DNA from 2 places in the Serratia sp. FDAARGOS_506 genome. Region 2 is predicted to be linked to the other one. Evidence: predicted binding sites of a transcription regulator. Region 2 holds the regulator's gene; the other holds the start of a gene.

Region 1 (14,728 bases), 610 kb from region 2:
AGGGTTTGCCGCTGGTGGTCGGCGATCAATGCCCAGTCATAAATGCCCACTGCCATGTCCGGTAAAGCGAGGTCGGCTTCGGCCAACTGCGGTAAGGTTTCCACCCGACGCCCAAGATCATAGCCGAAAAGCCCCAGGGCACCGCCCTGAAACGGCAGATCTGGGTTAAAGGCCGGTTGCCAGTCTTGCGCCGCCAACTGTTGCTGCAGCAGGGAAAACGGATCTTCCATCGAATAAGTAGTGACGCCGTCACTTTCAATTTCCGTACCGGCACCTCGGGTGGTGAGCGTCGTGCGCGGCTGTGCGACCAGAATGTCGAAGCGATTATGCGAATGCTCGGCAAATCCAGAATGCAGCAACATCGCCCAGGGATGCGCTGAAAGCGGGGCGAAAAGCGTCATCAGAGCACGGCGGCTATAGGGCAAAAACTTTATGTTTGGGGCGGTTACGCTCATGAACGTCAAAAAACCTGGCTGTAAAGACGGCGTTGTCTGGCCGTTAGTGTGCCATAGACGGCCACGGCATGCATGTTTCGTCATGCGAGACATGCAGCACACTTCACATAAACGGCAGTTCAATAAACCTGAAATAAGGCATTTTTTGCGCCATTCATTATACTTCGATATGTTAAAAATTTAACGTCAAAATGAACTGGATGCCTCATTCATCGAGGGCGCAAGACCCGAGAAATATAAAAACGATTCGTTAGTTTCATAAATTTATTGTTACCCATCGTTATTACCCGGGTGGCGCGGGATAGTTTTGTCTGTGTTTTTTCACGCTGACTGTTCGGTGAAATTGGTGCCATATTAGCCACCGTTTTCCTGTTGAAAGCATGAAAAGACAAAACAAGATAAATCTTATTTAGCTTGCTGCGGAAATCTGAGCGCCAAGTTTTATTCTTCCGGTCGAACACTGAATAGACTGACTATTTTATAAAAAATAAAATTATTATTTTGTTACATTATCATTGAAGAGCTGCCTATGTCGTTAATGCTGAGCGTCATCGTCCCGATGCACAATGCGGGAGAACTATTAGAGCCTTTCCTGGCTTCGTTGCTGGCCCAACGCGAGCAACGGTTGGAAGTGATCATCGTCAACGATGGTTCTACCGACGGTTCAGGAGAAATCGCACACCGTTATGCAGCGGCGCATCCGCATATTCGTGTCATCGATCAGGTTAATGGCGGCGTTTCCAACGCGCGTAATGCCGGCCTCGCCGTTGCCCAGGGTAAATACGTAGCGTTTCCTGATGCCGACGATCTGTTGGCACCGGACATGTATTCCACGCTGTTGGAGCAGGCGGAGCAATATCAATTAGATGTGATGCAATGCAATGGCGAGCGCTATTTCGCCAGCGCAGACGAATTACAGCCGATTTTTCCCCAGGATCGTTTACAGACCACTGGCGTTATCACCGGCGTACAGTGGTTCGAACGTGCACTGAAATCGCGAAAATTTATTCACGTTGTGTGGTTGGCGATATATCGTCTCGATTTTATCCGTCAGCATCGACTCTATTTTGAACCAGGGTTGCATCATCAGGATATTCCCTGGACGACCGAGGTCATGTTTAATGCCCAACGGGTCAAATATTTAAGCACGCCGCTGTATCGTCAACGGGTACATGACAAGTCGATCAGCAACCGTCGCCGCACCGGCAAAGCGAACGTGGATTATCAACGCCACTATATGAAAATCGTCGAAATGCTGGAGCGGCTCAATCTGCGCTATGCAGGCACTATCGCGATTCGTCCGGCTTTTCATTGGCAAATCACCCGTGAAGCGTTGGGCATTTGCCACAGTATTCGCCGTGAGCCGGATCCGGCCGCTCAGAGTCAGATTACTGAAGAGTTCTATCAACGTGGCATCGACAGAGCGATGTTCGCCAACGCGCGCGGCGTGAAGCAGGGGTGGCATGTCATGTTGTGGCGGCATCGCCTGAAGCAGTGGCGGAGCGATAACGGCTGTTCGCAAGTGGCCTGAGGCACAAGACGTTGGGATCCGTCGCGTTAGCGCGTATACTCCTTCTCCCTTTTGCAGGAGAGAACGACACATGCATGCAGGTATGCCATTACTGAGTCACGCGGAGCAGCAGGAAGCGGCGGATCGCATCCATCAACTGATGGAGCAAGGCATGAGCAGCGGGGAAGCCATTGCTCGCGTTGCGCAGGAAATTCGTGAGAAGCATCAGGGCGCTCAGGTTGCGGTACTGTTCGATGACGAAGACGAGCAGCATGATGCCGCACCAGAGGCGTCGCGGGATGACGATGCTGAAGAAGACGAAGACTATTGATGTTATCGGGGCCGCGCAAGCGGCCCCGTCAGTTTCAGCCGTTAATCGCCACGGCGGCAGCGGCTTGTTTCGCCAGCTCCACCGCCTGTTCCGTCGTGTCCGCCGTCGCCAGTGCTACGCCCAGACGACGTTGCCCGGCGATCTCCGGTTTGCCGAACAGGCGTAACTGGTTGTGCCCGCGCAGCGCGTTTTCCAGCCCGCTGAAGCGTACATCGGTGCTGGTGAGCTGTGGCAGGATCACTGCCGAAGCAGAAGGGCCGAACTGGCGGATAGCGCCGATCGGCAAACCGAGAAACGCACGAACGTGCAGGGCAAACTCGGACAGATCCTGTGAAATCAACGTGACCATGCCGGTATCATGCGGGCGTGGCGACACTTCGCTGAAGATCACTTCGTCGCCACAGACAAACAGCTCCACGCCGAACAGGCCGAAACCGCCCAAAGCCTTCACCACTTTCTCGGCGATAGTCTGGGCCTGGCTCAGCGCCGTGGCAGACATGCGTTGCGGCTGCCAGGATTCGCGATAGTCCCCATCCTCCTGACGATGGCCGATCGGCTCGCAAAAATGCACGCCGTCCACGGCGCTGATGGTCAGCAGTGTGATTTCAAAATCAAATCTCACCAGCCCTTCGACAATCACCCGGCCGCCGCCGGCTCGGCCACCCTGTTGGGCATAGTCCCAGGCGCTTTGCAACTGCTCAGGCGTGCGGATCAGACTTTGACCTTTACCGGAAGAACTCATAACCGGTTTGACGATGCACGGGTAGCCGATGTGCTCGACTGCCTGTCGGAAAGTCGCCTCGCTGTCGGCAAAGCGGTAGCTGGAGGTGGGCAGGCCGAGTTCTTCCGCCGCCAGACGGCGGATGCCTTCACGGTTCATCGTCAGGCGTGTGGCTTCGGCGCAGGGCACCACGCGGTGGCCCAGACGTTCAAGTTCAACCAGCATGGCGGTGGCGATCGCTTCGATTTCGGGAACGATATAGTCTGGCTGCTCTTGTTCGATAACGGCTTTCAGCGCCTCGCCGTCCAGCATATTGATGACGTGGCTGCGGTGCGCCACATGCATGGCGGGGGCATCGGCGTAGCGATCGACGGCGATCACTTCCAAACCGAGGCGTTGGCATTCAATGGCGACTTCTTTACCCAGCTCCCCGGAGCCGAGCAACATAACGCGGGTGGTGGAAGGGCGCAGGGCGGTTCCAATCGTTAACATAGTTTCGTACCTGGATCGGTGAAAATAAGCGGATTGATGATCGGCGGGCAGTATATACGAAAACGATTGCGCGCACAGCCGCCGCGCAAAGTTTGTTGCTAACTTACTGTTTTTATAACAGGAAGAAATATTTGCCCTGCATGGGCGATTATGCGTTAATAACCGACGGCGAAAGAAGGCCTATATATCGCAAGGTTTTCGCGTCTCGTGCCGTCAAGGCAGGTTTATCAAGTAAAGGAAACACAAATGAGCAAGATCACTGGTCACGTTAAATGGTTCAACGAAAGCAAAGGTTTCGGCTTCATCACGCCTGCCGACGGCTCTAAAGACGTTTTCGTTCATTTTTCCGCTATCGTTAGCGATGGTTTCAAGACCCTGGCGGAAGGTCAGCAGGTTGAGTTCTCCATCCAGGACAGCCAACGTGGCCCAGCCGCGGCCAACGTCGTTGCTATTTAACGACTGAGCCGCCAAGAAACCCGCCGCCGGCGGGTTTTTTTATGCCCGCTGCCCGTAACGTTGCCCATCTCTGTTATCATTTACCGCTGATTCGGCGCCAGCCTGCGGGCGCGCCGCCATTCCATTCGTCATATAAGAGTTATCGCCGTGAGCACAGTTTCTTTTTCTTCCCTGCCTCTGCCAGCCGAACAGTTGGCCAACCTCAACGAATTGGGGTACGCCAAAATGACACCGGTGCAGGCCGCCGCGTTGCCCGCCATCCTGCAAGGGCGAGACGTGCGCGCCAAGGCGAAAACCGGTAGCGGTAAAACGGCTGCGTTCGGCATTGGTTTGTTGAATAGCATCGCCGTTGCTCAGGTTGCCACACAGGCGCTGGTGCTCTGTCCCACCCGTGAGCTGGCCGATCAGGTGAGCAAAGAATTGCGCCGTCTGGCGCGCTTCACGCAAAACATCAAAATCCTGACGCTGTGCGGCGGCCAACCTATGGGGCCACAGCTCGATTCGCTGGTGCACGCGCCGCATATCGTGGTGGGAACGCCGGGCCGCATCCAGGAGCATCTGCGCAAGAAAACGCTGCTGCTGGGCGAGCTGAAGGTGTTGGTGCTGGATGAGGCCGACCGTATGCTGGACATGGGCTTCGCCGACGACATCGACGATGTAATCAGCTACACGCCACAGCAGCGTCAGACGCTGCTGTTTTCTGCCACCTACCCGGCGGGCATCGAACGTATCAGCGATCGCGTTCAGCGCCAGCCGCTGAGCGTTGAAGTGGACGATGACGAGGCGCAGACCGCCATTGAACAACGCTTCTATGAAACCACGCGCGATCAGCGCCCGGCGCTGTTGGTATCGGCCATTCGTTATCATCAACCTGCGTCCTGCGTGGTGTTCTGCAATACCAAACGCGATTGCCAAACGGTGCTTGATGCCCTGGAGGCCCGCGGCATCAGCGCACTGGCGCTGCATGGCGATCTCGAGCAGCGCGACCGCGATCAGGTGTTGGTGCGTTTCGCCAACCGCAGTTGCCGAGTGTTGGTGGCAACCGACGTCGCCGCTCGTGGGCTGGACATCAAAGAGCTGGAGCTGGTGGTTAACTACGAACTGGCGTTCGATCCCGAAGTGCATGTGCACCGTATCGGTCGCACCGGCCGCGCCGGCATGAGCGGGCTGGCGATCAGCCTGTGTACGCCGCAAGAAATGGCGCGGGCGCATGCGATTGAAGACTACCTGCAGCTGACCATCGACTGGGCGCCGGTGTCCGAACTGAGCGGAGCCGCCAATGGCTCGCTGGAGGCGGAGATGGTGACGCTGTGCATCGACGGCGGCCGTAAGGCGAAGATCCGCCCTGGCGATATCCTTGGCGCGCTGACCGGCGATGCCGGGCTGACGGCGGCGGAAGTGGGCAAGATCGACATGTTCCCGGTGCATGCCTACGTCGCGATCCGTAAAGCCAGCGCGCGCAAGGCGCTGCAGCAGCTGCAACAGGGCAAAATCAAAGGCAAGAACTGCAAGGTGCGGCTGCTGAAATAAGCCGAAGGCGGGCGGCGGTTTGCCTTCCCGCTACTATCTATTTATACTGTATATAATTACAGTTATTTGAGTATTTGAGGACGCACGCATGGCGGTTGAAGTTAAATATGTGGTGGTGAGAAACGGTGAGGAAAAAATGACTTTCGCGAGCAAGAAAGAAGCCGACGCCTACGACAAAATGCTGGATTTGGCGGATAACCTCGGAGAGTGGCTGCAACAGGCGCCGCTGAACCTGGACGACGAACAGCGCGAAGGGCTGAGCTTCTTCCTGGCAGAGAATAAGGACGCGCTGGGTCTGATTCTGCGCGGCGCATCACCGGCGGAAATCGGCCAGAAACCGACGGAAGCGAAAGCAAAAAAGGCAGCTTCTAACTCAAAAGAGGGATCTGCGTCAGAAAAGCAAGCGGCATAATGGCTTATGTTGCGGTGTTGTGATGAAAAAGGATCTAAAATGAGCCGTGAAATAACTTTCTTCAGCCGCTTTGAGCAAGACATTCTGGCTGGGCGCAAAACCATCACCATTCGGGATGCCAGCGAGTCGCATTTCGAACCGGGTGAGGTGTTGCGCGTAAGCCGCAATGAAGACGGCGTATTTTTCTGCTTTATCGAAGTGCTGTCGGTAACGCCGGTGCGCCTGGATGCGCTGACCGAACGCCATGCACAGCAGGAGAACATGTCGCTCGGCGAACTGAAGCAGGTGATCAAGGAAATCTATCCGGGCTTGGATGCGCTGTTTGTCATCGAGTTCGTCAAACGGTAACCCCTTGCCGAAACCCTGTTGTGAGCCAGGGATGGGCGCCCGGATAGCGCTAATCACAACGGGAGGACATATGAAAAAAATGGGTTTGGCTATCGCCTTGTTGGCCATGATGGGAGCATCGACTGCGGTGTCGGCACAGGATCAAGAGCAACGCACCGCCAAGGTGGGGTTGTGTGCAGGCCTGCAGCCGGCGGATATTGCCGCCCAGGTCAAGCGTGATTTCTTGCAAAACCGCATTACGCGTTGGGAGGCGGACAAAAAACTGCTGGGCACCGCAACCCCGATCGCCTGGGTCAGCCCGGATGCCATCACCGGCAAGGATCAGGTGTGGCAAGTGCCGCTGACGGTGCGGGGTACCAAGATGGATAAAACCTACAACGTGACGCTCAACTGCAACACTGGCGAGATCGCCTACAGCGCGCCGCAGTAATACTTTCCTGGCAATAACAATGAAAAGCCCGCCGGTCGGCGGGCTTGATGCATCAAGGCGAGATCAGTCGCTAAACGGGATCACCAATTCACCCGGCTTCACTTCCAATCCCTTCGCCAGTTTTTTCGCCAGCGCTTCGGTTTTGCTGTTGTCAGGATTCAGCACATAAGCCGGCTTTTGGTCGAAGTAGGACTTCAGCGACTGGTTCAGGTATGGCGTCAACGCTTTCATGACCGTCTGCATTTTTTCCGGTTGTACGCTGTAATCGGTCAACTCCATATCCTTCAGATAAATGGCGCCCTGCGCACGGTCGTAAACCGGCTGCGCTTTCAGCGTCAGCTTCAAATCCGCCGCCTGCGGGCCGAGAATCGACGTGATGTTGACCTTGGCGTCGCCGGATAGGGTGACTTTACCCGGTTCACTGCGGCCGATCTGGCTTTGCAGCTGAGTCAGCACGATGTTGGCGTCCACCAGGCCAGGCACGCCAATCTGTTTCTGATAGTCGTTGTGTTTCTGCAGGTAGTCATTCACTTCCTGCTCGCTCAGGGTGTATTGGGTCAGTTGATTGCAACCGGCCAATACGCCGGCGAACAGCAGGGCGGCTGCGCCCATCAGGATCTTCTTCATTAATGCCTCATTGCGACTGCTGGCGAAAAGTGCTGCAGATAATTGATTAATCATTATAAACGCTCCGCCCACGCGTGAAAACGGCAGGCGGCGATGTGCAGAGGATAGTGCGCGCAAAAGCGGGCAAGACCTATCGGATAACGCCGAAAGCGTCAGCGCCGCAATCGCAGCGCCAAGAGAATCACGCCGGCCAGGCAGGCCGCGCCCCCCAACAGCGGGAACAGCGGAATGCCCCACAGCTGCAGCGACGAATGCATCAGATAAGGCGCCAGCCCCAAGGCAAAAGCGGCGGTGACGATGGCGATGGCCAGGGTGACAGCGGCGCGCTCCAGCGCTTTGCTCAACTGGCCGAGATTACTGACGTTGATATCGGCATTGAGCTGCCCGCGTTTTAGGCGACGCACCAACAGCCGTAGGGTTTGCGGCAGTTCTTCTCCGGCATCGAGCGCCTCCCCGCCCAGGGCCAACAGCCGCTGGCGCACGGCGTCGGGGGCGTAGCGCTGCAGCACCGTTTGTTGCAACATCGGTTTGAGCGTGGCCACGATGTCGAAGGCCGGATCCAACCGATGCAGCACGCCGTCGGCGGTGATTAATGCCTTGAACAGTAGCACCAGATCGGGCGGTAGCGCCAACTGGTGTTCGCGCGCCATCACCAGCAGGTCGGTCAAGGCTTTACCCAGCGTCAGGGTGGCGGCGGCCTGCTTGTCGAGAAAGTTTTGTGCCGCCAACTCCAGATCCATCAGGTCCAACGGTTCGCTATCCGACCAGGCGATCAGCGTGTTGACGATGCCTTCGGACTGGCGATCGGCGATGGCCTGCAGCAGCAGGAGCAACTGGTTGCGCCGCCGCTCGGACAGCTGGCCAACCATGCCGAAGTCGATAAAACCGACGCGGTCACCGCTCAGCGCCATGACGTTGCCGGGGTGCGGATCGGCGTGATACAGCCGATGTTCCAGCACCATGCTCATAAAGGCGCGGGCGCCGCGTTGCGCCAGCAGTGGGCCATCAAAGCCCGCTGCCGCCAGCTGTTCAGGGCTTTCCGGCGCGGTGCCGGGCAAGTATTCCTGCACTAACAGGCGAGGAGAAGAGTATTGCCAATAGATTTTCGGCACCACCACGTCGGGTTGACGTGCGAACATCCCGGCAACGCGGTCGCAGTTATGGCCTTCGTGGGTCAAATCCAGCTCGTGATTGAGCGCCGTCGCCAACGCTCTGACCATCTGCCGTGGCCGATAGCGTGCCAGCGCAGGGCTCTGCTGCTCCACGGTCTCCGCCAGCGAGGCCAGCAGCCGCAGATCGGCGTGGATGGTTTTCGCCAGACCGGGCCGCAGCACTTTTACCACCACTTGCTCACCGCTGTGCAAGCGTGCGCGGTAGATTTGCGCCATCGACGCCGCAGCCAGCGGCGTGCGATCGAATTCGGCAAACCGCTGTTCCGGTTCGCCCCCCAGATCGGCAATGATTTGCGACGCCAGCGTTTCCCATGGCAACACCGCCGCCTGGCTGTGCAGACGATCCAGTTCGTCGGTCCAGGCCGGATCCAGGAGATCAGAACGCGTGGCCAGGATCTGACCGAATTTGACGAAGGTGGGGCCCAACGCCTCGAGCGCTTCGCGCAGCCGCTCAGGCAGGGTTTGTGCATCCTGCGGGGCGGATTCGCCGCGGGCACCGCGTAGCAAGACCCCCAGGCCCAGCAGGCGCAGAACGTCTTGCAGACCGTAACGGATCAGAACGGAGGTTATTTCCTTCAGCCGCGCCCGATCGCGAGCGGTGGCGATCACCATTTTCAACATCAGTACGCCATATCCTTATTTGTCACTTCTTGGAAGTTATTGTTCCATATCCAGCAGCAACGGTACCTCGCTGCGCTGCGCCATGCGGTTGCGGTAGGCTTCCACATTGTCCGGCAGCGCAACCCCAGCGACGATCGACAATGAGCGTAACATCGGGAACAGGTGAATATCGTCCTCGGACAGCTCGCCGTTTACCGCTTCGGCGGAGACGATCAGCGGTGATAGCGCTTGCAGGTCGGCTTCAAGCTCGGCGATCAGATCGGCACTGTTGGCGAGATGCTCGGCAAAATCACCGATCGACGCCTGCTTTTTATCGATAAAGTAACGGCGGGCGCTGTCGGTGGCGAACTCTTCGAAATCGGCATGCGCAATACGCGGCAGCAGCAATTTGGCGCTGTAGCTGCCGACCCGCTGCAGCCACTCGGCGATGGCCGGGTTGGTGCTGCCGGTCAGCACCGGTTTGCCGTCCAGGTTATCGACATAGCGCACGATATCAAGGCTTTCCGGCATCGCTTCGCCGTCGTCTTTGACCAGGATTGGCGCCATTTTTTTGCCGATCAGGTTGAACGGGGTCGTTTCATCGTCGTTGAGCAATGTGACCAGGCGAATCGGCAGGTGCTTCAGGCCGAAAATCATGCGGGCTTTAACGCAGAATGGGCAATGATCGTAAATGAACAGTTTCATGCTTGCTCCGGGTTGTCAGGTTTTAACAGCAATAGTTACCACAGCTTACCGAGGCTGTCTTGAAGCGCGTGTGTTGGATGGTGCGTTATTGCGACATTGCCCGCGCAACAGGCGCGGGCGAGGGGCGTTATTTCTTGGCCGGAACCGAGTTGAGCACGTCGATCAGGTGAATGCGGGCCTGTTCCAGATCGACCTGATCGCGCTCGTTGGCGGCGGAGACGACCTGCAGCTGTTTGATGATGTCGCTTTTCAGCGCGCTGTCGCCGGCGATGATATGGGCCAGCGCTTTTTCCACCAGGGTAGAGCGCGCATAAATCATGCGCAGGTTCAGTATCATATGTTCGAGCAGTTGCGGTAACTTCGCTTCTTCAATCATGCCGACGGGCTCCTGTGGGGTTTTTACTAACAGGATAGCAGCTGCTGCCGATTCGGCCGGATTTCTATGGCGTTAACCGCCGCGCAGCATCATCGAGGCGCTGCGCCGAGGGCTGAACTGCCAATACAGTGCCAGCAGCGTGGCAAAACCGACGGCCCCGAGCAGCAACCAGGGCAGTTCCGGCATATTCATCGCCCGTCCGGTATCATACATCCAGCCGCCGCCGGTATAGCCCAACGCGCCGCCCAGCGCCAGACCGAGACGACTGAAGCCCATGTAGCTGCCGCGCGCACGCGGATCGGCCAGCGAAGCGCTCAGCGTTTCGCGCGCCGGCTCGGCGATAATCGAGCCCAGATAGAAGCAGCAGATCAGCGTGAAGACTCCCTGCAGGCTGGTGGCGAGACCGATCGGCAGCAGGCTGAGCGTCATCAGCAGCAGGCCCACCATCAGGCGCTGCTCAAGCCGGAAGTGTTTTTCTCCCCAACGCGCCAACGGATAGAGCAGCGATAACGACAGCGCCGCTTCGATCGCGTACATCCATTTCACCGCCGCCGGCGAACCGGCAATTTCGTTGACCACGATTGGCATCATCAGCATCACCTGCACCGCCAGCATGTAGTAACCGGTCAGCGTCAGGACATAGGTGAGGAAGCGGCGATCGCGCAGGACCCGCAACATGCCTTCTTTCATCGGCACGCGCACGGTGGAGATGCGATAAGCCGGCAGTAACCAGGCGTTCCAGCCGGCGGCCAGCACGAAGATCGCCGCCCCGACCCAGCAGACAAAGTGAAAATCGTACTGCAGCAGCCAACTGCCAATCAGCGCGCCGACCACCGCGCCGGCGCTGTCCTGCATCATCAGCAGCGAGAAAAAGCGGCCGCGCTCGTGCGGACGGGTCAGTTTGATCACCAAAGCGGTGCGCGGCGGATCGAATAAGGTGCCGCCGAGGGCGGAAAGCGCGCAGGAGAACCACAGTATCCAGGGCTCGTCGGCCATCGCCATGGTGGCGAACCCGGCGGCGCGCAGCAGCATGCCGGTGACGATCATCGGCTTGGCGCCGAAGCGATCGGCGATGGCGCCGCCAAAGATGCCGAGCCCTTGTTGCAACAGCTGGCGCAAACCCAGCGCGATGCCGACGATCAGCGCCGCCCAGCCCAGCTGATCGACGAAGCGGATCGAAATAAGCGGAAAAACGACAAAGAAGCCTAACACCACCAGCAGGTTGTCGAGCAACAGAAAATATTTACCCAAGCTGCGCGCTTGCGATACCAGAGACATGCTTCACCATGAGCAATTAAGAAAGAAGGGGGAGACAGCTGTTCCATTCTCTACCCAATTCCCGTACGGCGACAGGGGCGGCATAGATAATATTTTTTTATCGTCAAGGTGTTACCTGAGCTGCAAAATTGGCGGAAAAACGCCGTAAAACGCGTATTCGGCGATTTACTGAGCGGCCGGGATTTTACCTCGGGGGCGGGCTACGGTTATATTGGATGCAGGGAAGCGCAGTTCTGCGGCGCTATTGGCAAAATAAAACCATGGCAAAAGGTCGGCACAGGATAATGATCCGCTCGGCTTCCTAATAAATACTTCTTATCGAACCGTTTTGACTGCGGGGGAAATGATGTTCGGCTATCGCTCTGCATCGCCAAAAGTACGTCTTACAACCGACCGGATGGTGGTCCGTTTAGTGCATGAACGGGATGCCTATCGCCTGGCGGACTATTATGCCGAGAACCGGACCTTTCTCAAACCCTGGGAGCCGGTGCGCGACGAAAGCCACTGCTATCCTTCCGGCTGGCAGGCGCGCCTGGGCATGATCACCGAAATGCAAAAGCAGGGCAGCGCCTACTATTTTATCCTGCTCGATCCGGAAGAACAGGAAGTGCGCGGCGTGGCGAACTTCAGCAACGTGCTGCGCGGTTCGTTTCACGCCTGTTTCCTCGGTTATTCGCTGGGGGAAAAATGGCAGGGGCAAGGGCTGATGTTCGAAGCCCTGCAGTCCGCTATCCGCTATATGCTGCGCCAACAGCGCATGCACCGCATCATGGCCAACTATATGCCGCACAACCAGCGCAGCGGCGCACTGCTGACGCGTCTGGGATTCGAACGCGAAGGTTACGCCAAGGATTACCTGCTGATCGACGGCAAGTGGCAAGACCACGTTTTGACGGCATACACCAATAAAGAGTGGCTACCCCCACGTTGAGGCCAAACGATGAAATATGAATTGAACGCCAAAGAGGCCCGTGTTATCGGCTGCCTGTTGGAAAAACAGGTCACGACCCCGGACCAATACCCGCTTTCGCTTAACGCCATTACCCTGGCGTGCAACCAAAAAACCAACCGCGAGCCGGTCATGGATCTGAGCGAAAGTGAAGTGCAGCAACTGCTCGATCTGTTGCTGCGCAAACATTTCCTGCGCACCCTTAGCGGGTTTGGCAACCGTGTAGTCAAGTATGAACAGCGGTTTTGCAACTCCGAGTTCGGCCAACTGAAACTCTCGCCCGCCGAACTGGCGGTGATCGCCACCTTATTGCTGCGCGGCGCGCAAACGCCGGGCGAGCTGCGCACCCGCACCAATCGGATGCACGAGTTCAGCGATGTCAGCGAGGTCGAGCAGGTGCTGCAGCAGCTGGCCACGCGCGAAGACGGCCCGTTCGTGGTGCGCCTGGCGCGTGAGCCGGGCAAGCGTGAAAGCCGCTTCATGCATCTGTTCAGCGGCCAGATTGATGAGGCGCCGGCGGCGCTTGAGTCTGAGGACGACGGCGACCTGAGCGCCAGGGTCAGCGCATTGGAAAACGAAGTGTCGGAATTGAAACGGCTGGTGCAACATCTGTTGACGAGGGAAGCGAATGACTAAATTGCGTGTGGGCGTGGTGGGATTGGGCAGTATTGCGCAGAAGGCTTACCTGCCAATCCTCGGCCAGGCGGCGGACTGGACGCTGGTGGGCGGTTTTTCGCCCAATCAGCAAAAAGCGCAGCCGTTGTGTGACAGCTACCGCATGGCCTGTTTCTCCCGCCTGGACAGCCTGGCCGAACAGTGCGACGCGGTCTTTGTCCACAGCAGCACTGCCAGCCATTTTTCCGTGATAGGCGAGCTGCTGAACCGCGGCGTGCACGTTTACGTCGATAAGCCGCTGGCGGAAACGCTGGAGCAGGGCGAGCAGTTGCTCGAACTGGCCGAGCGGCGAGGCAAAACGCTGATGGTGGGGTTCAACCGCCGTTTCGCGCCGCTTTATCGGCAGCTCAAACAGCAAATGAACCAACCGGCTTCCATTCGCATGGACAAACATCGGGAGGACAGCGTCGGCCCGCACGATCTGCGTTTTACCCTGTTGGATGACTACCTGCACGTGGTGGACACCGCACTGTGGCTGGCGGGCGGACGTGAGCAGTTGCTGAGCGGCCGTTTGCAGGCCAACGCCGCCGGTGAAATGCTGTATGCCGAGCACCACTTCGCCTGCGGCGACACGCAGGTGACGACCAGCATGCATCGCCGGGGCGGCAGCCAGCGTGAAAGCGTGCAGGCGGTGACCGACGGCGCGCTGTATCAGTTGACCGACATGCGCCACTGGCGGCGTGAAGATGCCCAGGGCGAGTTGGAACAGCCGGTGCCGGGCTGGCAAAGCACGCTGGTGCAACGCGGCTTCGACGGAGCGGTGCGGCATTTTCTCAGCGCCGTTGCCAACCAGAGCGCGCCGGAAACCGGCGGAGAACAGGCGCTGATCGCCCAGCGGGTGGTCGAGCGTTTGCTGCGGGATAACTCTATGTAACATATGGCGGTAGCTATTCTTTTCCGGATGCGTAAACTGAGCCGATTGTTTCACTGACGCCTGCTGTTGCAGGCGTTGATATTTACGGTACCTATCAGACAACCACATGAACCTACTCAAATCCTTGGCTGCCGTCAGCTCGATGACGATGTTTTCGCGGGTGTTGGGCTTTGCCCGCGATGCGATCGTCGCGCGCGTGTTCGGGGCCGGCATGGCAACGGACGCCTTCTTCGTGGCGTTCAAACTTCCAAATCTGTTACGCCGTATCTTTGCCGAAGGGGCATTTTCGCAAGCCTTCGTGCCGATCTTGGCCGAATACAAGAGCCAGCAGGGTGAAGAGGCGACACGCACCTTTATCGCCTATGTCTCCGGGTTGCTGACGCTGGTGCTGGCGGTGGTCACGGTGCTGGGGATGCTGGCCGCGCCCTGGGTTATCTATCTCACTGCGCCGGGCTTTACTGATACGCCCGACAAGTTTGCCCTGACGTCGGCGCTGCTGCGCATTACATTCCCCTATATTCTGTTAATCTCACTGGCGTCGCTGGTGGGGGCCATTCTCAATACCTGGAACCGCTTCTCGATCCCGGCCTTTGCGCCAACGCTGCTTAACGTCAGCATGATCGGCTTCGCGCTGTTCGCCGCCCCGTATTTCAACCCGCCGGTGCTGGCGCTGGCCTGGGCGGTCGTGGTGGGCGGCGTGTTGCAGCTGGGTTATCAGTTGCCGCACCTGCGCAAGATCGGCATGCTGGTGCTGCCGCGCCTCAAGCTGGGCGATGCCGGGGTCTGG
Region 2 (14,728 bases):
ATTCCCTGGAACCCCGACTCCGAACAGGCTGCGCAGGATGCGGTGAACAATGCCGGCTGGTCGGTCATCAGTGCCGCGCAGCTGGGTTACGCCGGCAAAACCGACGCGCACGGCACCTACTACGGCGAGGCCGTCGGTTACACCACCGCTCAGGCCGAGGTGCTGGGCAAATATGACAGCGAAGGCAATCTCACCGCCATTGGCATCTCATTTCGCGGTACCAGCGGCCCGCGCGAGTCGTTGATTGGCGATACCATCGGCGATGCGATTAACGATCTGTTGGCGGGCATCGGGCCGAAAGGCTACGCCGACGGTTACACGCTGAACGCCTTCGGCAATCTGCTGGGCAACGTGGCGAAGTTCGCGCAGGCGCACGGGCTGAGCGGCGAAGACGTGGTGGTCAGCGGCCACAGCCTCGGCGGGCTGGCGGTCAACAGCATGGCCGCGCAGAGCGACGCCAACTGGGGCGGCTTCTACGCGCAGTCCAACTATGTCGCCTTCGCCTCGCCGACCCAGTACGAAACCGGCGGCAAAGTAATCAACATCGGTTATGAGAACGATCCGGTGTTCCGCGTGCTCGACGGTACCACGCTGACCGGGGCGTCGCTGGGTGTGCATGATGCGCCCCATGCCTCCGCCACCAACAATATCGTCAACTTCAACGACCACTATGCATCAGACGCCTGGAACCTGCTGCCATTTTCCATTCTCAACGTGCCGACCTGGCTGTCGCACCTGCCGTTCTTCTATCAGGACGGTCTGATGCGGGTGCTCAACTCCGAGTTTTATTCGCTGACCGACAAGGACTCGACCGTCATCGTCTCCAACCTGTCGAACGTGACGCGCGGCAATACATGGGTGGAAGACCTTAACCGCCAAGCGGAGACGCACAGCGGACCGACGTTTATCATCGGCAGCGACGGCAATGATTTGATCAAGGGCGGCAAAGGCAACGATTATCTCGAGGGCCGCGACGGCGACGATATCTTCCGCGACGCCGGCGGCTATAATCTGATCGCCGGCGGCAAAGGCCACAATATCTTCGATACCCAGCAGGCGTTGAAAAACACCGAGGTCGCCTACGACGGCAATACGCTCTACCTGCGCGATGCCCAGGGCGGCATTACGCTGGCGGATGACATCAGCACCCTGCGCAGCAAAGAAACCTCCTGGTTGATTTTCAACAAAGAGGTGGATCATCAGGTGACCGCGACCGGATTGAAATCGGATTCGGGCCTCAAAGCCTATGCCACTGCCACCACTGGCGGCGACGGCGATGACGTCCTGCAGGCTCGCAGCCACGATGCCTGGCTGTTCGGCAACGCCGGCAACGACACGCTGATCGGCCATGCCGGCGGCAACCTGACCTTCGTCGGCGGCAGCGGCGATGACATCCTGAAGGGCGTCGGCAACGGCAATACCTTCCTGTTCAGCGGCGATTTTGGCCGCGACCAGCTGTATGGTTTCAACGCCACCGATAAGCTGGTGTTTATCGGTACCGAAGGCGCCAGCGGGAATATCCGCGACTACGCCACGCAGCAAAACGACGATCTGGTGCTGGCCTTCGGCCACAGCCAGGTCACGCTGATCGGCGTCTCGCTCGATCACTTCAACACCGATCAGGTGGTGTTGGCCTAAAAATCGGCGTAAAAAAAGCCGGGCGCTTTCGCCGCCCGGCTTTCCTCCGGCTTCCCTGTCTTAAGGCACGTCATACCCCAGCGCCGCCTTGCGAATGCGGAACCACTGCTGGCGGTTCAGCACCAGTTTCTGCGCCTTCAGCGCCGAGCGCACCCGCTCAATCTTGCCGGAGCCGATAATCGGCAGCGGCGACGACGGCAGGCGCATCACCCAGGCGTACACCACCTGTTCGATGGTCTCGGCGCCGATCTCCTGCGCCACCCGCTGCAGCTCGTCGCGCAGCGGCTGGAACTCGGCGTCGTTGAACAAACGCCCGCCCCCCAGGCAGGACCAGGCCATCGGCTTGATGCGCAGTTGCTGGCACTGGTCGAGCGTGCCGTCGAGAATGGCCGGTTGGTGAATCGGCGAGATCTCCACCTGATTGGTCGCCAGCGTGAACGGCAGGCGCGACTGCAGCAGTTGGAACTGTGCGGGCGTAAAGTTGGATACGCCGAAATGGCGCACCTTGCCGCTTTTGTGCAGCGCGACGAAGGCTTCGGCCACGTCGTCAGCATCCATCAGCGGATCCGGCCGGTGGATCAGCAACAGATCGAGATAGTCGGTATGCAGATGGCGCAGCGATTGTTCCGCGCTCTGTACGATGTGGTCGCGATCGGTGATGTAATGGCCGATCGGGTTGCCGGGCTTGGCGGTGGTGGCGATGCCACACTTGGTCACCAGCTCCAGCGACTGGCGCAGCGCCGGCTTAAGACGCAGCGCGTCGCCGAACGCCTGTTCGCAGGCATAGCCGCCATAGATATCCGCGTGATCGGCGGTGGTGACGCCCAGTTCGACATGCTGTTCGATAAACGTCAGCAGCTGTTGCGGCGACATGCCCCACTCCATCAACCGCCAGTAGCCGCAAATCATGCGGGAAAATTCAGGCCCCTGCGGCGCGAGACGAATACGTTCTACCATTGCGAAAACCTCATGACATTAGTTGTCAGCCAGCATACACAAGCCGGTAAGGCACAGGGAAGCGGTAAGCCACACGAACGTGCGGCAGATCAGGAATGGTTAAAACAGCGACGGCTGTTCCGGCAGCGGCTCGTCGGGCGCTTTATTGGCGCGTTGCAGGCGCAGGAAGCGTTGACGGCACAGGCGCAGCACCTCGCGCTTTTGCGCGTCGCTCATGCTCATCCAGCCGAAGCGCTCCTCGCGGCTGCGCAGGCAGCCACGGCAGAATCCGCGATCGTCGGCCTGGCAAATGCCACGACACGGGCTGGGGATGTCGAAAAATTCAAGCTGCTGCGCCACGGGGCCTCCTGCGTTCTCTTGCTAATTGAAGACGCCATCGCCGCCGCTGGCAAGTCCCTTTTCGCCGTTGCGGCGAAAATAGTCGCGCAGATAGCGCAGCGCCTGGCGACTTTTCTCCGGCACGTTGCGTTCGAGCGTCAGCGCGTGCAGCCGCAGCGGCGCCGGCCGCCACTCCGGCAACAGCAGTAACAGCTCGCCGCGCTGAAGCTCGTCGCCAATTTCATACAGCGGCTGAATCGAAATACCCAGCCCGGCGCGGGTAAAGGCGCGCATCACGTTCATGCTCTCGCTGACGATCTGCCCTTCCGCCAGCCGCAGCTTAACCTGCTGGCCGGACTGGTGCAGCAAGTCCAGATGGGCCCCGCTGTAGCCGCTGGAGATCCAACGGTGCTGCACCAAATCCTGCGGTTTTTCCGGCACCCCATGCTGGTTGAGATAACGCGGCGCGGCGCACAGCACCATCGGCCACGCCGTCAGCGGGTGCGCGATCATATTGGCGTCCGCCAACTGCCGATTGGCACGCAGCGCAATGTCGACCCGCTGCTCTATCATATCGACGATGCGATCGTCCGCCAGCACCCGCAGCGTCAGCTTGGGATGCGCCTGCAACAGCGGCGCCAGCGCCTCCGCCAGCGATCGGCCGCCGATGCCGACCGGGGTGGCGATGCGCAGCTCGCCCACCAGCGTATCTCGCAGCTCCGCCAACCGCTGTTCGGCCTGCTGCGCCTGTTGCAGCATCGCCTCGCAGCCGGGGTAAAACGCCGCCCCGGCCTCGGTCAGCGCCAAACGGCGGGTAGAACGGTGCAGCAGCGGCACCCCGAGCGCCTTCTCCAGCGAGCGCATATGCTGGCTGACCGCCGACGGCGTCATGCCCAGTCGCCGCGCCGCGCCCGCCAACGATCCCTCCGCCACCACGGTGGCGAACACCGCCATTCGATTGAGTTTATCCACGATTATGAAGTTTTACTTAATCAAGAAAGCATGAATATGGCACTAATCACGGCTATTGTTAAGGACTAAAGTAGCATCCACGCAGCAGGCACAACGGCCTGCTTCATGATACTGAAACCATCCCCGAAGGAGCATGCAGATGAAAGTAGCCATTATTGGAGCAACCGGTTTTGTTGGCCGCCGCGTGGTGGATGAAGCGCTGGCTCGCGGCATTCAGGTGACGGCGATCGCCCGCCAGAAAAAAGATTTGCCGGAGCACGCCAATCTGACCGTCGCACTGGGCGACGTTGCCGATACCGCCTGGCTGGCGGGGCAATTGCGCGGGCAGGATGCGGTGATCAGCGCCTACAACCCCGGCTGGGGCGAAGATAACCTGTATGAAAAAACCACCCGCGGCGCCCAACAGATCCTCACCGCAGTCGAACAGGCCGGCGTCAAGCGTCTGCTGGTGGTCGGCGGCGCCGGCAGCCTGGAAGTGGCACCGGGCGTTGAACTGGTGGATACGCCGCAGTTCCCGGAAAATATCCGCCCCGGCGCGCAGGCAGTGCGCGATCTGCGCAACAAGCTGCGCAATGAATCAGCGCTCGACTGGACCTATCTCTCGCCGGCCGCCCTGCTGGAACCAGGCAAACGGACCGGCCAGTTCCGCCTCGGCACCACCCAGCTGCTGATGAACGGCGAAGCGCCGGCCAACATTTCGGTAGAAGACCTGGCGGTCGCCATCGTCGATGAGATTGAAAAACCACAGTTTATTCGCGCGCAGTTCACCGCCGCCTACTAAACTTCCTCATTGCCAGGCCGCCCGGCCTGGCGTTTTTCCTGCTTTAGCCGCCGCCAGTATTCTGAATTTCTAAGGTTTTCTTAAGTTTCATCCGGTAGATTTCAAGGCATTATCTACTCTCAGGATCCAGATTTGGCAATGTGGTTACGTCAACGCTTACAGTGCAACAGCCTCGGTTTTATCCTCGCCACCGCCCTGTTCTTCACTCTGTTTCAAAACGCGTTATTCCTGCATCGCGCCTGGTCGTATATCACCTTCGATAGCGTCCACAGCGTGATTTTCGCCGCCAGCATGCCGGTGGTGATTTTCTGTGCGTTGAATATCATCTTCAGCGTGTTGACCGTGCCCTACCTGCGTAAGCCGCTGATCGTCTTTTTCTTGCTCGGCAGCGCCGCAGCCAACTATTTCATGTACAGCTATGGCGTGGTGATCGACGGCAACATGATGCAGAACGCCTTCGAAACCAATCCCCAGGAAGCGACGGCGCTGCTGACACCGCGCATGGGATTGTGGCTGGCGCTGCTCGGCATTCTGCCGGCGGTGGCGGTCTGCTTCACCCATATTCGCCAGACCCGCCCCTGGTGGTACATGGTCGGGCTGCGCGCCGCCAACGTCATGCTGTCGTTGGTGGTGATCCTGATCGTCGCCGCGCTGTTCTACAAAGACTACGCTTCGCTGATTCGCAACAATAAAAGCGTGGTGAAGATGTTGACGCCTTCCAACTTCGTCGCCGGCACGATCAAATTTACCGAACAACGTTATTTCACCCGCAATCTGCCGCTGGTAAAAATCGGTGAAGACGCGCGCAAAGGGCCGCTGATCGCCGGGCAGGCCAAGAAAACGCTGGTGATCCTGGTGGTGGGCGAAACCGCCCGCGCCGAAAACTTCTCCCTTGGAGGCTACGAGCGCGAAACCAACCCGCGCCTGAAGCAGGACGACGTGGTCTACTTCAAGAACGCCAGCTCTTGCGGCACCGAGACGGCGATCTCCGTGCCCTGCATGTTCTCCAACATGCCGCGCAGAGAGTACGACGCGACTCAGGCGGCGCACCAGGAAGGTGTGCTGGACGTGTTGGCGCATGCCGGCGTCAACGTGCTGTGGCGCGATAACGACGGTGGCTGCAAGGGCGCCTGCGACCGGGTGCCGCACATCGACATGACCAAGCTGAAACTGCCGCAGGACTGCGACGGCGAAGTCTGCATGGATAACGTGCTGCTGTACAAGTTGAACGACTACATCAATAGTCTGAAAGATGACGGCGTGATCGTGTTGCACCAGATGGGCAGCCACGGCCCGGCTTACTACCGCCGCAGCACGCCGGAGTTCCAGACGTTTTCGCCGACCTGCAACAGCAATCAGATTCAGGATTGCAGCCACGAACAGCTGGTGAACACCTACGACAACTCGATCTTGTATACCGATGCGATGCTCGATGCCACCATCAAGCTGCTGCACCAGTATGACGATCGGTTCAATACCGCGCTGGTCTATTTGTCCGATCACGGCGAATCGCTGGGGGAAAACGGCATGTACCTGCACGGCACGCCTTATGTCTTCGCGCCGAGCCAGCAAACGCATGTGCCATTCCTGATGTGGATGTCGGCCGACTATCAGCGCAACTTCGGCATCGATCGCCAGTGCCTGAACACGCTGGCGGAAAAGGACGACGTGTCGCAGGACAACCTGTTCCACACCCTGCTGGGTATGCTGAACGTACAGAGCCGCGAATATCAATCCCAGCTGGATATCCTGCAACGTTGCCGCAACGCGGCTTAAACGCTTAACTTCCTCGTGCCGCTGGGGCACAATAGTTTGCAGACAACCGGCGTTTTGTGCGCCGGTTTTTTTATTCCCATTGACCTAGACCAATCGGTCTATTATGCTCGACACCATGATGACCAAATCAACGCATTGCAACGTGGACACACGTGAACATCTGCTCGCCACCGGCGAAACTCTCAGCCTCCGTCTGGGCTTCACCGGCATGGGGCTGAGCGAACTGCTGGCCACTGCGGGCGTGCCGAAAGGCTCGTTCTACCACTATTTCCGCTCGAAGGAAGCCTTCGGCGAAGCGATGTTGCAGCGTTATTTCGCGCATTATGATGCAGAAATGCAGGCGCTGTTTGCCGATAAGCACGGCGATGCCCGCCATCAGCTGCTCGGCTATTACGCCCAGGCCATCAGCTACCACTGCCGCAGCGAATGCCACAACGCCTGCCTGGCGGTGAAGCTTTCCGCCGAGGTGAGCGATCTGTCGGAACCGATGCGCCATGCGCTGGAAACGGGTACCGCCCGCGTGATCGGTCACCTGCAAGAGGCCATCGAGCGCGGTATCGCAGAAGGCTCGTTGTCGGTAGCCATGAGCCCGGCGGCGACCGCAGAGACGCTGTATTCACTGTGGCTCGGCGCCTCGCTGCGCGCCAAGATCCGCCACTCGCTGGCACCGTTGACCAGCGCGCTGGAAAGCATTGAGTTGCTGCTTCGGCCACCGCAAGCGTAACGATAACACTTTATTTTTATTGAAAATGCTGTTCGTGGTTCTTTTATCGCCCATTACTAGACGACCGGTCTATTAAATACAGGATGCACTATGAAGACTGAAAAATTGCTCTCTCCGCTGAAGGTTGGCGCCATCACCCTGCCCAACCGCGTGTTTATGGCTCCGCTGACGCGTCTGCGCAGCATCGAACCGGGCGATATTCCTACGCCGTTGATGGCGGAATATTACGCACAGCGCGCCAGCGCCGGCCTGATCGTGACCGAAGCGACGCAGGTTTCCTTCCAGGCGAAAGGCTACGCCGGGGCGCCGGGGCTGCATACGCCGGAGCAGATCGCCGCATGGAAAAACATCACACAGGCAGTGCATGACAAAAACGGCCATATCGCCGTGCAACTGTGGCACGTAGGCCGCATCTCCCACAACAGCCTGCAACCGGGTGGGCAAGCACCGGTCGCCCCTTCGGCGATTAACGCCGAAACCCGCACCACCGTGCGTGATGAAACCGGCGCCTGGGTGCGCGTGCCAACCTCCACGCCGCGCGCGCTGGAAACCAGCGAGATCCCGGGCATCGTCAACGATTTCCGCCAGGCGACCGCCAACGCGCGGGAAGCCGGCTTCGACTTCATCGAACTGCATGCGGCCCACGGCTATCTGCTGCACCAGTTCATGTCACCGGCCTCTAACCAACGTACCGATCAATACGGCGGCAGCATCGAGAATCGCACCCGTCTGACGCTGGAAGTGGTTGATGCGGCGGTCGCCGAATGGGGCTCCGAGCACATCGGCATCCGCATCTCGCCGCTGGGGCCGTTCAACGGGTTGGACAACGGTGAAGATCAGGAAGAAGCGGCGCTGTATCTGGTGGAAGAGCTGAACAAGCGCAACATCGCCTACCTGCACATCTCCGAACCGGACTGGGCCGGCGGCAAACCGTATTCCGACGCCTTCCGCGACTCGGTGCGCGCCCACTTTAAAGGGGTGATCGTCGGCGCCGGTGCTTACACCGCCGAAAAAGCCGAAGCGTTGATCGAAAAAGGCTTCATCGACGCGGTGGCCTTCGGCCGCAGTTACATCGCCAACCCGGATCTGGTAGAGCGTTTCCGTCAGCATGCACCGCTGAATGAGCCTAAGCCGGAGAGCTTCTATGGCGGCGGCGCCGAAGGGTATACCGACTATCCGTTTCTGGCGAAATAACCCGTCCTGACCCATACGGCCACGCAACTTTGCCTGGCCGTTTTTTATGCGCCGCACACAAAAAAGCCCGCGCGGGGCGGGCCGGTGTTCCCTGGTGTTGTTCTCTACTGCCGTTCAATTTTTACACGCTTGCCGCCTAAATAGATAATTGATTGTGCAGATCAATTACTCTGTATTGATCGGCGAGCTCGATCAATACTTAGACACCTCCGACGGAAAGCCAGTAAGTGACATTGTCACCCGCTCGTCACGTTGAATTCCCTTGCGGGACAAGGCTATACTCGCTTGTGCTTCAATCCACCCGCCGTCTGCCACGGCACAGTCAATTCAGAGGAATTATGCGCTTACTCCATACCATGATCCGCGTCGGTGACCTGCAACGCTCCATCGACTTCTATACCAAGGTATTAGGCATGCGCCTGCTGCGCACCAGCGAAAACCCAGAGTACAAATACTCGTTGGCTTTCGTCGGTTATACGGAAGAGAGCGAAGGCGCAGTTATCGAACTGACCTATAACTGGGGCACCGACAGCTACGACATGGGCACCGCCTTCGGGCACCTGGCGCTGGGCGTGGACGACGTCGCCGCCACCTGCGACAGCATCCGCCGCGCAGGCGGCAAGGTCACCCGCGAAGCCGGCCCGGTGAAAGGCGGCACCACGGTAATCGCCTTCGTCGAAGATCCGGACGGCTACAAAATCGAGCTGATCGAAAACAAACACGCCGGTCAGGGCCTCGGCCACTAAGCCTCCCCTTCAGGGCGCGCACTGCGCCCTGCTGACTCTCCGCGCGATAGCGCCTGCAACCGGGCGCAAAATTTGCCATAATGCGCGCTGCATTCGATGAAGATAAGAAACTGATGGCCGAGAAAAGTGATCTTAACGCCCTGAGTGGTCGTTTTCGTGGGTTTTATCCCGTAGTAATAGATGTTGAAACCGCCGGCTTCAACGCCAATACCGATGCGTTGCTGGAGATCGCCGCCGTGACGCTGAAAATGGATGAAGACGGCTGGCTGCAGCAGGACGAGACCCTGCACTTCCACGTGGAGCCTTTCGAGGGCGCCAACCTGCAGCCGGAAGCGCTGGCGTTTAACGGCATCGATCCGCACAATCCGCTGCGCGGCGCGGTCAGCGAATATGACGCACTGCACGCCATTTTCAAAGCGGTGCGCAAAGGGCTTAAGGATCGCGGTTGCAACCGGGCCATTATCGTGGCGCACAACGCCAATTTCGATCACAGCTTCCTGATGGCCGCAGCCGAGCGTGCCGGCCTGAAGCGCAACCCGTTCCATCCGTTCGCCACCTTCGACACCGCCGCGCTGAGCGGCCTGGTGCTGGGCCAAACGGTGCTGGCGAAAGCCTGCATCGCCGCCGGCATGCCGTTCGACAGCAGCCAAGCGCACTCCGCACTGTACGACACCGAACAAACCGCCCTGCTGTTTTGCGAGCTGGTTAACCGCTGGAAACGTCTCGGCGGCTGGCCGCTGCCCGCCGGCGATCTCGCCGAATAAGCTCAACAAAAAAGGCGGCCCAGTTTGCACTGGCGCCGCCCGTAACGCGATAACCGCAAGTCTGTCGATTAAGACTGCTGGTCTTCCTGCGCTTTATACTTTTCTGCCGTTTCTTTGATCAGCTGCTGCAGTTCTCCGCGCTGATACATCTCGATGATGATATCGCAACCGCCGACCAGCTCACCGTCTACCCACAGCTGCGGGAACGTCGGCCAGTTGGCGTATTTTGGCAGCTCGGCGCGGATGTCCGGGTTTTGCAGAATATCCACGTAGGCGAAACGTTCGCCGCAGGCGGACAGCGCTTGCACAGCCTGTGCGGAGAAGCCGCAGCTCGGCAGCTTAGGCGAACCTTTCATGTACAGCAGAATCGGGTTTTCAGCGATTTGGTGCTGAATTTTTTCAAGTGTCGTCGTCATTTATTGCTTCCTCAAGCCACATTTCATGGCTACAACATGCATCACGCGGGCTATTGTAGCGGCTGGAACAGTCGCAAGAAAACGCCATCTTTTGCAAGGATATTCGCCCGCTGCCGATCGCGTTTCACCGGCCACGTCATTCCGGTCAAAACATACGCTGAGAATAACATTTTTAATCCGACCATTTCACTAATATATTGCGCCGAGATGACGGCGCGGATTAATTATATCCATCGCCGCCGATTGGCGCTTTTTCATACATCAACGGGCTGATTTTGAAGCAAAAAAAATGTCATTAACGTTTTCTCACAATATGGATTATTATTTATGAGTTCTTCGCTGTTTTATATGGCGAAATTCGGGAATACTGTGACTCTTTCGATATCCGTTTCGGGGCCAAGGTTGGTGACGTCGACATGCGTTTAATTCTTACGCTCTTTGCGCTGCTGTTTACGCAGCTCTTCTTCAATTTGGCGCACGCTGCGCCACAGGCGCGTGTTGCCGCCGAGCAGCGTAAAAGCCATGCTAATGAAGCGCGGCCTGATGACCGCAGAAAAAAGAAGGCGGACAAAGCCGCTAAAAAAGCCAAAGTGACGGCCCCCGAGAAAAAAACCAAGACCGCCAAGGCCAAAACCGAGAAAAGCGCGAAAAAGATCGCCAGCGCCAAACCCAAGGCCAAAGTGCAGAAAACCGCCAAGATTAAAGTCACCCCGCCGAAAAAGGGCTATAAAAAAGGCTACGGCCGCCACCGCGAAGCCGGCATGGCCACCGCCAAGCTGGCGCGTGAAGATAAGCCGTTGAAACTGAGCCCGGCGCACAAAAAACGTTACCAGCACGCCAAGCAGACCGCAATGGCCAAGCTGATGGGCCAGATGGGCAAACCTTACCGCTGGGGCGGCAGCTCGCCGCGTACCGGCTTCGATTGCAGCGGCCTTATCTATTACGCCTATAAAGACGTAGTGAAAATCAAGATGCCGCGCACCGCCAACGAGATGTATCACCTGCGCGACGCAGCGCCGATCAAGAAAAGCGAACTGGAAAGCGGCGATCTGGTGTTCTTCCGCATCAATAACCGCGGCGTGGCGGACCATGTCGGCGTCTACCTCGGCAACGGCAAATTCATCCAGTCGCCGCGCACTGGCGAAGAGATCCGCATCAGCCAGCTCGACAACGACTATTGGCAAAACCACTATATCGGCGCACGCCGCGTAGTGACGCCGAAAACCATTCGTTAATACCCTGTTCTGCGCGGTTGCGGCCCCGGTCGCAACCGCCTGCTCAAGCTATCGCCCATCGCACTTCCCCACGCGCATTTCTCGCTTTTCCTCCTGTTTTTTATGATGAAAATTGTTAAGATTGAATGACCACAATAAAAAACGGCCCATATGGCTCTCGCCCCGGCGGGAAGCGAGTGGCGCCGTAAAGGAGGAAGCAATGTCGTTTGAATTACCTGCATTACCGTATGAGAAAAACGCGCTCGAGCCGCACATCTCCGCCGAGACCCTGGAATACCACTACGGCAAGCACCACAACACCTACGTGGTTAACCTGAACAACCTGGTGAAAGGCAGCGAGTTCGAGGGCAAATCGCTCGAAGAGATCATCAAAACCTCTAACGGCGGCGTCTTCAACAACGCAGCACAGGTGTGGAACCACACTTTCTACTGGCACTGCCTGTCGCCACAGGGCGGCGGTGAACCGCAGGGCGAACTGGCGGCGGCGATCGTCAAATCCTTCGGCTCATTCGCTGCGTTCAAAGAGCAGTTCACCGATGCCGCAGTGAAAAACTTCGGCGCCGGCTGGACCTGGCTGGTGAAAAAACCGGACGGCACGCTGGCGATCGTCAACACCTCCAATGCGGCCACCCCGCTGACCGGTGAAGACAAACCTCTGCTGACCGTTGACGTATGGGAACACGCGTATTACATCGATTACCGCAATGCGCGTCCAAAATACCTGGAAAACTTCTGGGCGTTGGTCAACTGGGCTTTCGCGGCGGAAAACCTGGCGTAAGCGCAGGCCTTGCCTAAGTGACGAGGCGCAGCGTGGCTGCGCCTTTTTTAAAACTGGCGGGAAATCAGTTCAACGCAGCGACAAAGCTGAAAGCGATGATCATCGCCAACGCACAAACGGTGGTGAACAGCGACATCTTCAGATCGGTATCCATGACAACTCCTTTAAAATGGGCTTTCCTAAGGATAAAAGGCGCACAATTAGTACGTCAAATCATTTTCCCACAGTTCGCCGATAAAATCTTGTTATCATTTCCCGGTTTATAATCTCGATTACCTCTTCCACTTTTGTTCAATATGCGACAAAATTCGCAGTTCACAACTGCGTACCGGCATCCATGCCCCTCCTGATTAAGCGCTGAAGACTTCAACACACTAAAAACTCAGTTTTCGCTTCTCTGGAGAAGGATCTACGCAGGCAAACGATTAACATCACACTTACATGCTGTAAACATGTGAGTTCAGGAGTCATTCCTTACATGGCAACGATTAAAGATGTGGCCAAACGCGCGGGCGTTTCCACCACCACCGTTTCGCACGTCATCAATAAGACTCGTTTCGTCGCCGAAGAGACCAAAGCGGCCGTGTGGGCCGCCATCAAAGAGCTGCATTACTCGCCGAGCGCCGTGGCGCGCAGCCTGAAAGTCAATCACACCAAGTCGATCGGCCTGTTGGCCACCTCGAGCGAAGCGCCCTACTTCGCCGAAGTGATCGAAGCGGTGGAAAACAGCTGCTACAGCAAAGGCTACACCCTGATCCTGTGCAACTCGCACAACAATCTGGACAAGCAGCGCGCCTACCTGGCGATGCTGGCGCAAAAGCGCGTCGACGGCCTGCTGGTTATGTGCTCCGAATACCCGGATCAGCTGCTGGGCATGTTGGAAGACTACCGCAACATCCCGATGGTGGTGATGGACTGGGGCGCCGCGCGTGGCGACTTCACCGACACCATCATCGATAACGCCTTCGAAGGCGGCTATCTGGCCGGCCGTTACCTGATCGAGCGTGGCCACCGCGATATCGGCGCCATTCCGGGCCAGCTGTCGCGCAACACCGGCGGCGGCCGTCATCAGGGCTTTATGAAGGCGCTGCAGGAAGCACATATCGAGATTCGCGAAGAGTGGATCGTTCAGGGCGACTTCGAACCGGAGTCCGGCTATAAGGCGATGCACCAAATCCTGTCGCAAAAACAACGACCGACCGCGGTATTCTGCGGCGGCGACATCATGGCGATGGGCGCCATCTGCGCCGCCGACGAGCTGGGGCTGCGAGTGCCGCAGGATATTTCCGTGATCGGTTACGACAACGTGCGCAACGCCCGCTACTTTACCCCGGCACTGACCACCATTCATCAGCCTAAAGAGCGCCTGGGCGAAATGGCCTTCACCATGCTGCTGGATCGCATCATCAGCAAACGCGAAGAGTCACAGGTGATCGAAGTGCATCCTAAGCTGGTCGAACGCCGCTCTGTCGCCGACGGCCCGTTCATCGACTACCGCCGCTAATCCCCCGCGCCGGAAGCCTGCGCGGCTTCCGGTTCCGCCTCGCTCAACCACTCCTGATTCAGCGTCTCGCCATCGCCCAGATACGCCAGCAGCCAGCTCATCGCCGGTGACGGTTTATCCTGTTGCCAGGTCAGACAGCAAGGGCTGGCGGGAAACGGTTGCTGCAGCTGCAACGCCTTCAGCTCACCGCGCTGCACCCGCGGCAGTGCCCGATGCGCCGGCATCATGCCGACGCACAACCCGGCGCACAAACAGTCGAGTGCCGAAGTCCAATCTGGCACCACCAGTCGCCGCTGGTTATCCAGCGTCCAGGTGACGCGCTTGGGCAGGTTGCGCGAGGTGTCCTCCAGGCAAAGCGAAGGATACGGCCGCAGTTGATCGTCATTCAGCGGCCCCGCCAACTGCGCCAGCGGGTGCTGCGGGCTGACCACGCACAACCAGTTCATATAACCCATGTCGCGAAAGGCGAAGCCGCCACCGACCGGCACCGCGCGCGTGGCGCCGATCGCCATGTCCGCCCTGCCGTCCACCAGCGCATCCCACACGCCGTTGAACACCTCGGGTTGCAGCATCAGTTCAACGTCGGGGAAATGACGGTAGAAATCCAACACCAGCTGGCGGCTGCGTTGCGGTTTGACGATGATGTCCACCGCGATATTCAGCTGGCCGCGCCAACCGTTGGCCACCTGCTGACAATGACGGCGGGTGTCGAGCATTTTTTTGATAACAGCTCGCGCATCCTTGATAAACAGTGCACCGGCCGGTGTCAATTCCACATCGCGGTGACGCCGCTCAAACAGCGGCACCGCCAGCCATTGCTCCAGCTGCCGTACGGTATAGCTGACCGCCGACGGGACCCGGTGCAATTCCTGCGCCGCCGCGCTGAAACTGCCGGTGCGCGCCACCGCGTCGACGACTTCAAGAG

What was found. Region 2 encodes PurR, which represses purine synthesis genes. Its sites were predicted from a motif close to CANGCAAACGTTTGCNTG; they were not measured.
Region 1: the regulator PurR is predicted to act here: its motif matches at 3,565-3,582, upstream of purT (formate-dependent phosphoribosylglycinamide formyltransferase).

Annotation. Positions count from the first base shown of each region.
Region 1 covers NZ_CP033831.1:4,236,544-4,251,271, reverse strand. Annotated here, with positions in the region: gene pabB (aminodeoxychorismate synthase component 1) at 1-455, opposite strand, end outside; gene EGY12_RS20565 (glycosyltransferase) at 985-1,986, shown strand; gene EGY12_RS20560 (YoaH family protein) at 2,057-2,296, shown strand; gene purT (formate-dependent phosphoribosylglycinamide formyltransferase) at 2,331-3,509, opposite strand; gene cspC (cold shock-like protein CspC) at 3,756-3,965, shown strand; gene dbpA (ATP-dependent RNA helicase DbpA) at 4,113-5,495, shown strand; gene EGY12_RS20540 (YebG family protein) at 5,584-5,907, shown strand; gene yqfB (N(4)-acetylcytidine aminohydrolase) at 5,947-6,255, shown strand; gene yebF (protein YebF) at 6,326-6,685, shown strand; gene EGY12_RS20525 (lipoprotein) at 6,749-7,312, opposite strand; gene EGY12_RS20520 (AarF/ABC1/UbiB kinase family protein) at 7,465-9,105, opposite strand; gene grxB (glutaredoxin 2) at 9,142-9,789, opposite strand; gene EGY12_RS20510 (hypothetical protein) at 9,917-10,165, opposite strand; gene mdtH (multidrug efflux MFS transporter MdtH) at 10,238-11,443, opposite strand; gene rimJ (ribosomal protein S5-alanine N-acetyltransferase) at 11,790-12,374, shown strand; gene EGY12_RS20495 (YceH family protein) at 12,384-13,028, shown strand; gene EGY12_RS20490 (Gfo/Idh/MocA family protein) at 13,021-13,941, shown strand; gene murJ (murein biosynthesis integral membrane protein MurJ) at 14,048-14,728, shown strand, end outside.
Region 2 covers NZ_CP033831.1:3,628,071-3,642,798, reverse strand. Annotated here, with positions in the region: gene EGY12_RS17740 (polyurethanase) at 1-1,638, shown strand, start outside; gene EGY12_RS17735 (aldo/keto reductase family oxidoreductase) at 1,699-2,595, opposite strand; gene EGY12_RS17730 (DUF1289 domain-containing protein) at 2,695-2,934, opposite strand; gene EGY12_RS17725 (LysR substrate-binding domain-containing protein) at 2,956-3,885, opposite strand; gene EGY12_RS17720 (NAD(P)-dependent oxidoreductase) at 4,025-4,666, shown strand; gene eptA (phosphoethanolamine transferase EptA) at 4,805-6,442, shown strand; gene EGY12_RS17710 (TetR/AcrR family transcriptional regulator) at 6,546-7,166, shown strand; gene EGY12_RS17705 (alkene reductase) at 7,257-8,360, shown strand; gene gloA (lactoylglutathione lyase) at 8,699-9,106, shown strand; gene rnt (ribonuclease T) at 9,187-9,870, shown strand; gene EGY12_RS17690 (Grx4 family monothiol glutaredoxin) at 9,939-10,286, opposite strand; gene EGY12_RS17685 (C40 family peptidase) at 10,703-11,521, shown strand; gene sodB (superoxide dismutase [Fe]) at 11,721-12,299, shown strand; gene EGY12_RS17675 (YnhF family membrane protein) at 12,364-12,453, opposite strand; gene purR (HTH-type transcriptional repressor PurR) at 12,778-13,803, shown strand; gene punR (DNA-binding transcriptional activator PunR) at 13,800-14,728, opposite strand, start outside.